DNA from 2 places in the Paenibacillus sp. NPDC056579 genome. Region 1 is predicted to be linked to the other one. Evidence: riboswitches for the same ligand, from Rfam matches in the RefSeq annotation. Region 1 holds a riboswitch; the other holds the start of a gene.

What was found. A riboswitch is a leader RNA that binds a small molecule or an ion and turns the genes downstream of it on or off. The one in region 1 is predicted to bind cyclic di-GMP.
Region 2: it holds a riboswitch for cyclic di-GMP, as region 1 does, so the genes downstream of both, ACFQ88_RS10105 (hypothetical protein) here and ACFQ88_RS29065 (transglutaminase-like domain-containing protein) in region 1, are expected to answer to the same signal.

What each region holds. Positions count from the first base shown of each region.
Region 1 is NZ_JBHTVD010000009.1:160,654-164,862, forward strand. Features, by position in the region: gene ACFQ88_RS29055 (collagen binding domain-containing protein) at 1-1,673, shown strand, start outside; gene ACFQ88_RS29060 (class D sortase) at 1,688-2,380, shown strand; cyclic di-GMP riboswitch class I at 2,455-2,547, shown strand; gene ACFQ88_RS29065 (transglutaminase-like domain-containing protein) at 2,563-3,363, shown strand; gene ACFQ88_RS29070 (hypothetical protein) at 3,542-3,943, shown strand; gene trpS (tryptophan--tRNA ligase) at 4,022-4,209, opposite strand, start outside.
Region 2 is NZ_JBHTVD010000002.1:570,158-574,366, forward strand. Features, by position in the region: gene ACFQ88_RS10090 (iron-sulfur cluster assembly accessory protein) at 1-17, shown strand, start outside; gene ACFQ88_RS10095 (YuzB family protein) at 51-278, shown strand; gene ACFQ88_RS10100 (MDR family MFS transporter) at 488-1,711, shown strand; cyclic di-GMP riboswitch class I at 1,794-1,886, shown strand; gene ACFQ88_RS10105 (hypothetical protein) at 1,984-2,283, shown strand; gene ACFQ88_RS10110 (DUF2935 domain-containing protein) at 2,469-3,281, shown strand; gene ACFQ88_RS10115 (LysR family transcriptional regulator) at 3,403-4,209, opposite strand, start outside.

The DNA of each region.
Region 1 (4,209 bases):
TGATCGACACACCTTCCGATAACCAGCTGCTGCTGCCCGATACGTTCAAGCTCTACACGACCGTAGTTAATGCAGGAGGAACGGTGACCAAGGGTGCGGAGCTGATCAAGGGAACGGATTACTCCCTGGATTTTCGGACGGATAGCGACGGCAAGCAATCGTTCGAGCTAAGCTTTCTGAAGGTTCTTTCCACGTCGGCCATATTGGAATATCAGTCTCTCATTGTTGCCAACGATAAAGATGCCGTATCCAACCAAATTGCGTTCTCGGGCAATAATGAAATTACGGTAACCAAAGATACAACCAACACGATCGTAGTAGGAGTCAGCAGCGGCTCCGGTACGATCAGCGGGATCCGAGGCTCGCTCACGGTCACCAAAGTGGACGGGTCGGACCATACGGTTCGGCTTGGCGGCGCAACCTTCGAGCTTTACCGGAAATCCGGCTCGGAGAAGCTGCTTATCAGCACTTTGACAACCGATGCAAGCGGTACAGCCGAATTCAAGAAATTGCTTGCAGGAGATTACGTCGTGAAAGAAGTCGCCGCTCCTGAAGGCTATATTCTCGATTCCAAAGAATACTCCGTGCCGATTCAAAGCGCGAGCGGATTCCAGATAACGGTGTCCAACACGAAGTCTTCCAACCCTAAGCCGCCGGTCATTGAAGGCTCTCTGACCATCCGCAAAATCGATTCGGCCCAAAGCGAGCTGCTGCTCAGCGGAGCTGTCTTCGAGCTGTTCCGGAAGCAGGATCCCGGATTGAATCGGATCGGTACGGCAACGACGGACGCCGGCGGAACCGCCACCTTCAGCAAGCTGGCGGTTGGCGATTACGTTGTGAAGGAAACGGCGGCTCCGGCCGGCTACGTGCTCGATTCCAAAGAGTATCCGGTCACTATTCAGAGCACGGGCAACATTCAGCTAACCGTTGCCAATACGAAAACCGACACACCTAAGCCGCCGGTCACGGTAGGCTCCCTGACGATCCGCAAAGTCGATTCGGCCCAAAGCGAGCTGGTACTTAGCGGAGCTGTCTTCGAGCTGTTCCGGAAGCAGGATTCCGGATTGAATCGAATCGGCGCGGCAACGACGGACGCCACCGGAACCGCTGTCTTCGACAAGCTGCCGGCAGGCGACTACGTTGTGAAGGAAACGATGGCTCCAACTGGCTACGTACTCGATTCCAAAGAATATCCGGTCACCATTCAGACAGCGAACGGCAGCAAGCTGACCGTAACCAACTTGAAGCTCCCGGACACTTCCAACCCGGGTTCAACCGATTCATCGGGATCATCCGATTCACCGGATTCACCGTCAACGCCGGTACCGGTGCCAACGCCTGGAGCCGTTCCGCCAACCGATCCGAAGCAGCCGGAGAAAGAAACCATAATTGACGGCGACATCAAGGTCCCGCTAGGTCCTCCGCCTGTCGTGAAGCCGGAGAACGGACAAGACACGGCCCAGCCGGGTCAGCCCGAGACCAACCATCCGGAGATCATCGTGGATGTTGAGCCTCAGGAAGTGCCGCTTGGCAGTCCGCAGCCGGACACTGGAGCACCTGCAGCGACGCTTCCCAAAACGGGACAGTCCAGCCCTGTTTATGTACAAGCTGCCGGTATCGCCTTGATCCTTCTGGGCTTCATGCTGCGCCGCAAATGGCTGAAAAACTCGTAGGTTAGGCCATTCTGATGATCAAAAGAATGTTACCGTCGCTTTGTATTTTGCTGGGGATGCTTATTTTTCTCTATCCAACGCTCAATGACCGCTATGAAAGCTACCGGCAGGAACAGCTTATGAGGCAATGGACGGAAACCATGAAGCGTATCGATCAAGGGCCTGGGTCGCCGGATACCCGGCAAACCGTTACCCCTGTCCCGATATCGGCTATTACTGCGCCTCCCTCAGCGGAAGTTCCGCCGGAAGAACAACAACAGCAGCCATTGACGCCCGAGCCGACGTCGGCACCCGACCCTCTTCGCAATAAAAAGCTCGAGGGAGTGCTGAGCATCGATAAGATTAAGCTGAAGCTGCCGATCATCACCGATGCAACCACAGCCAATCTTAAGCTTTCCGTTGCGAGCATTGCGGGTACAGGCCAACCGGGCGCTGTAGGAAACTATGCCATTGCGGGTCATAGAAGCTTGACCTACGGGAAGAACTTCAACAGGCTGGATGAAGTAGAGCAAGGTGACTTTATCGAAGTAGACACGGGACAACATCAGTACCGTTATGAAGTATACGAGAAGCTGTATGTGCTTCCGGAGGATGTCTGGGTATTGAAGGGCAACGGCAAGGATCGGGACATTACATTGATTACGTGCCATCCTATCGATACCGGGACCCATCGTATCATCGTTAAGGCGAGATTGGTAGAAAAGTAATAATTGGAAAGAAACTGTACAAAGTTCGACAGTCATATGGTATGATAGAACTATAAAAAAAATTCGGCGCTTTCAACCGATAAAGGCAAACCCTGCGAAAGCCGGGGACGCAAAGCTACAGGGCCTTCCTTAGTCCGAACGGACTAAAATGGCAGCCAGTTACCGAAAGGAGAGCTTTTTTTATGTTCAAAAAACTCTTTACGATGACTTTGCTAGCCGCTCTTCTGATAGGATCGCCAAAAGGTATAGAGGCGGCTGCACCCTACACCGTAGACCGCAGCGCTTTGGATAAAGGCATCATCACGGTTGCCGGTTCCGACCTCAACGATACGAAAGCGATCGTGCGCATATCGAAGGACAATAACAAATACGATTATTATCTGACGAACGGGGCCCAATATCCATTGCAGCAAGGCAATGGAACGTACAGCATCACCATCGCCCAATTCCTAAGTGAAAATAAATATAAAGTCGTCTCGCAAGAAAGCATCGAGCTGAAGATGGACGACGAGAACGCCGTATTCGTACAGTCGATCCCGATGATCGATTGGAATAGCAATACAAAAGCCGTCGCAGAGGCTAAGCGGCTGACGAGTGACGCGATGTCGGATAGAGAAAAAACGGCCGCCATTTACTCCTATATCGTTCGCAGCATTCAATATGACTACGCTAAGGCACAAGCGCTCGATTCCGGCTACACCCCTGATCTGGATGCCGTTTACGATACTTCCAAAGGGATTTGCTACGATTACGCTGCGCTATTTGCCGCAATGGCCCGCAGTCTGAACATTCCGACCCGGCTCGCGATGGGTTACGAGGCTTCGGCTCCGGCTACGTTTCATGCGTGGAACCAAGTGTACTTGAAAGACAGCAATCAATGGATCACCATCGACACAACCTATGACGCGGCTCGCGTTCAAAACGGACAAGATACTCCGATGATCAAGCAAGCTGCCGATTATACTATTACGCAAATCTATTAGTCTAGTTAAACGCCCTTGCCGGGCGCACATTATGGACAGCCTGCATCCATGCAGGTTGTTTTTTTATGCCTCCCTACCCCGTCCCATCGTTTTTCCACATTTGGTCCAAAGTTTTGCCGGAGATGACCTGTACAATAAATCTTGTAAGACACAACGACCTAAAAGGAGATGGAGAAACATGAATATTATCGCAGCAACCGTATTGGCAGGAAGTCTTTTGACAGGAATTGGATCGGCGGGAGCCGGAGCGGATCAAGCTCATCCAGTGGAATTGAAAACATTGACACCCTCCGCACAAGCCATTCAAGTGGATGCATCGCAAACAGCACCGATGCAGCTTATTCCATTGACTGAAGCGGGCGGGGATTCTGTTTCTACACAAGCGGTCAAAATGTGGATCAAAGCGTTGCCGGCAACATCGACTGCGGCTGCGCAATTGGAACAAGCGGACGGCGAGGTCATCTTGGTGAAGCCAATGGAAATAAAAGAAGGCAAATTGGATGATGCTGCAGCGGTACCGGTACAACTGCACAATCTACAAACCGTGGAAGCGGCAAAACTCGTGCCTGCACAAAAATAAAATCATACACGTTTCCTAATGAAATGCGCCGGAACGGAGGTACTTATCGTACCCGCCGTCCGGCGCTCTTTTTTATACTTAACCCCGTCTGCCGCTTTTGCCGAAATAGTCAATGCTCATAGCTTCCCGCACTTCCAGCATCGTCTCTTGGGCTATGGAGCGTGCCGCATCCGTACCGGACATGAGCAGCTCGTCGATAAATGCCGGCTTCTGCTCATACTGCCGTCTGCGCTCCCGAATCGGCTCGAGCACCGTATTCATCGCAT
Region 2 (4,209 bases), on a different contig from region 1:
ATCACGGGGACCACTAAGCCGTTTTGCGATAGGAAAGGATTTGGTTTACTATGGCGAACGATATTCGCGTCTGCGATAAATGCAAGCATATGAAAATGAAGACGGCTGTACCGAAGCTTCAGAAGCTGGCTCCCGGTACGGAGATCAAGATCGGCTGCAAATCGTACTGCGGACCTTGCTCGCGGTTTGCATTTATCTTCATTAACGGAAGGTATGTAACCGGAGCCACGGAAGACGAAGCTATCGAGAAAGCGGCGAAATATATCAAAAAATCGTGATTCAGCGTTGATACGACGAATCCATGACAGAAACCGAGAAGCCTGGCGCAAGCAGCCGGGCTTTTTTTGTGTGTAAAGATAGGGGAAGCGGCTAACTTTTTTGTAAAGACAAAAACAGCGGTTTGCAGTATAATGGGAAAATCTTTTTATTTATTTACCTATGGTAAATAAAACGGACGTACTAGATTTACCGTAAAGGGGCACACCGTATGCAGCGTTTACTCCGCTTTTTGCAAGACTATCATCCTATCGTTCATGTTCTTCTGCTAGGCACGATCCTCGCCCGAACCGCTTCATCCATGAGTATGCCTTTTCTGGCCATTTACTTATCGAAACAATCGCATATAAACCCCGTCCTTATAGGCTTGATCGTTGGCCTGGGCCCATTGGCGGCTACCGTCGGCGGATTTGTCGGCGGCGCTTTGTCGGACAGGCTGGGGCGCAAAACGATCATGCTGTTCGCCTTGTCCGGCTGGGTCGTCGTTTTTGGAGGATTCGCGATGGTCAAGTCTCCGCTTGCCTTCATGCTGCTGAATATGCTGAACGGACTATGCCGCTCCTTGTATGAGCCGGTGTCTCAAGCACTGATGGCCGATGTAACGGAGCGTGAAAAAAGGCTGAAAGTATTTTCCTTGCGCTACATTGCCATCAACGTTGGTGTGGCGGTGGGTCCACTGCTTGGCGCTTTTTTCAGCACAATGGAGGTTTGGCTTCCATTCATGGCTACAGGCTTGATTTACTTGCTGTATGCGATCGGATTGTACGTGCTGCTGCTGCGATTCGGAATCAAGCGGATTGAGGGGGAGAAACGGAGCGACATAACGATAAAGTCCTCCTGGAATGTCGTACGTGCGGACCGGGTGTTCCGTTATTATATCGGCGGATCGATAATGGGGGCTATCGGGTATGCCCAAATGACGGTGACTTTATCGCAATATGTGGAGCAAAATGTAGCAGGCGGCGCGGCGCTGTTCGCCATGCTGATGAGCTTGAATGCGGTTGTCGTCGTCTTGTTTCAAGTGCCGCTGTCGCGGATGTTCGAACGCTGGGGGCCGATGGTTGCTATTACCGCAGGCAATGTATTGTTCGCCGTCGGAGATATCGGTTTTGCCGTATCCGCAGGCTGGTTCGGCTTTATGGTATCGATGTTCTTTTTCACGTTGGGTGAAATTCTCAATTACCCTCAAGCGAACGTGCTCGTCGACCAATTGGCGCCGGAGGGGATGAGAGGGACCTATTTCGGAGCTCAGTCGTTTAACAATGTCGGGCATTTTGTAGGTCCGTTGGTGGGGGGCGTTCTTCTTACTCATTGGGGCGGTCCGTCCTTATTTACGACTATGGCTGTTATTACGCTAGCGGGTACATGGTTTTACTACAGAGGACAAATTTTATACAAAATGAGTCTTAAGTCCGTAGAAACGGAACAAAAATAGGAAATTTGAATTATGTATTCCATTGGTCCTATCTTATATGCTATTCTTGTCGTATTTCATTACACGAATTGACAAATTTCGAACTCGAAAAAGGCAAAACAGGCGAAAGCCTGCGACGCAAAGCTAAAGGGGCTAAGGATCTTCTCAGGAGCAAACCTGCCAGCCAGCTGCCGAAGGAACGGTGATACGCATATATAGCGGACTCCCGCCTAGGTGACGAGGAGTTTTTTCTCATGTTTCGAGTACACACAATCAAAGGAAGGAGAGAGATCATGTCGAACGAAGAACGGGAGTTTATGACCAGACAAGGCTTTTTCACAAAAATCGGCAGCAATCTGATCGGAGTCTATTTGTCGAATGAAGGCCCTAAAATGTTTATAAACCAGGAAGTGTTCGATCTGCACAATCCATGCTGGGATGTAGAGATGGTGATGGGCAAAAACAGCCATTTGCTGACGTTTTACTGGCGCGGCGAAGTGAAATTTTCGTTCCGGTGCGATTTTGTCAATGACTTGTTCTTAAGTCTGTATGACTACTTGAGCTGTCGTGCCGAAGCAAGACGTTTAGCCTAATAAAAGCGATGATAGCGCTTGTTGCTCAAACGACGTAGGGATCAAGGATTAGCGGTTATGCACCGAGCCGGATGATTGAGCATACCTTGCATAGGAGTAGAAATCATGACAAATGCCTATGATCCGGAAACACGCCAAGTAACTAGGTATGCCGGATACAAGCTGCCTATGGGAGGAGTGCAACCGTGGACCAGTCCGACTATGGCTCGGCCGCCTTGTTCGAACATCGGTTTTGGCTTCAAGTGCTTGGCGATCATGCCCGCTTCATCTTCAATGCGCTCGCCCCGAACGAACAGGAAGAAATAGAGCGCACAAGCTGCTTTATAGCCGCTTTCGATCGATTGCTGGAGCGGGCAAGGCAGCATGATGGTGTATCCCAAATGATGGAACTGAATCAGGCGGCATTTCAAAAAGCCCAGGAGATCCGGCTCTTCAAGCTTCATCTGCTGGAACGCTCGCTTGCAGGCCGCATAGGCATTCAGCTTTCCCCCACTTTCTTGAACCATATGGTGAATGAGGTTGAGGAATATTTGAGGGTGCTGCCCTTCTTGCTGGAAGGGGAAACGCCGCCCGTATTTGACGAAGTGCACCATCATTTGATCTGGCTCTCGGATACGTCAGGTCATGCCGGTATCATTGCAGCAGAGCTTGATATAACGGAAAAACGGCTGATTGAGATGAGCAGGACGTTCGAGGCGCATTTTACCGATTTTTATGTAAAAGCTATCGAGCTGGCAGGATATATGAGAACGAATCTGCATGATTTTCCGGCATTGTCCCGTTTTCATAAGGAAGTTGAGCTGGAGTCGGCGCTGTTCCGCGAGTTTTTGCGGGAGCTGGAGGAGCTGGCTCTGAGCAAAGAAATGCTAGGTACGGTACAGCCTCTAATAGCGGACCATATGGCCCGCGAGCTGTGCTATTATTTGACGAAGCTGGCGCAGACGGCAGGAGTCAAACGACCGAATTGCGATCCCGCCAAGCCTCGAACCGGAGCATAACGATAGGTTTTCTAACCACGATAGAATCTTCGAATAAAGCATGCTTTACTGCACGAACGGGCAGTAGGGGGTGCTTTTTTTATGGAGAAAAAAGCGCTGGACCTGCTTTGTCGGACTGCGCTTACTGCTGCAGACAAAGATCGAGCATCGTTCTGGCTGCAAAAGATAGCGGGACGTCCTTTAACGTCACGATCCCGATATGCCGGGGCGGTATGGGCGGCTCCAGCTGCAGGGCGAACAGCTCGCCGGAGGAAAGCTCATCCTCGGCGAATTGCGCCGTAACGCAGGAAATGCCTAGGCCGGTTTTGGCGAATTGGATGAGCAGATCCATGCTGCCCAGCTCGAACTCGGGAACGAGCCGCACCTGCTGGCTATGAAAATACCGGTCGATATAGCTGCGCATGCTGCTGTCTTTTTCCAGCATGATGATTGGGTAGGCGGCCAGTTCGGCGGCGGAGACCGGCTGGTCCTTTAAATGCCCGAAGCTTGCTCCTGCGATAAAGATATCGTGCAGCGGCTTCCACGGACGAATGGTCAGCTGCGGATCTTCTGCCGGTAAATTGATGATGCCGAAATCGATCTTGCCTTCTTTTAGCAGCTTGATCGTCTCATGAGAGGTCCGGTTCGTAATATGCAGCTTTACATCGGGATATTGCTTGTGGAACCGCTCGAGGTAAGGAAGCAAAATATGCTTGCACAGCGTATCGTTGGCTCCGATATGGACGACGCCTCCAAGCATTTGGTGCATCTCGGTCAATTTCCGTTCCGCTTCCGTCAGAAGGCTGAAGGCCTGATCGACATAGCGCAGCAGCACCTCTCCTTCCACCGTCAGCTTCACCCCGCGGGATGTGCGGAAGAACAGCGGCCCGCCCAGCTTTTCCTCGAGCTGCTTCATCGAATGGCTTACCGCCGGCTGAGTAATATACAG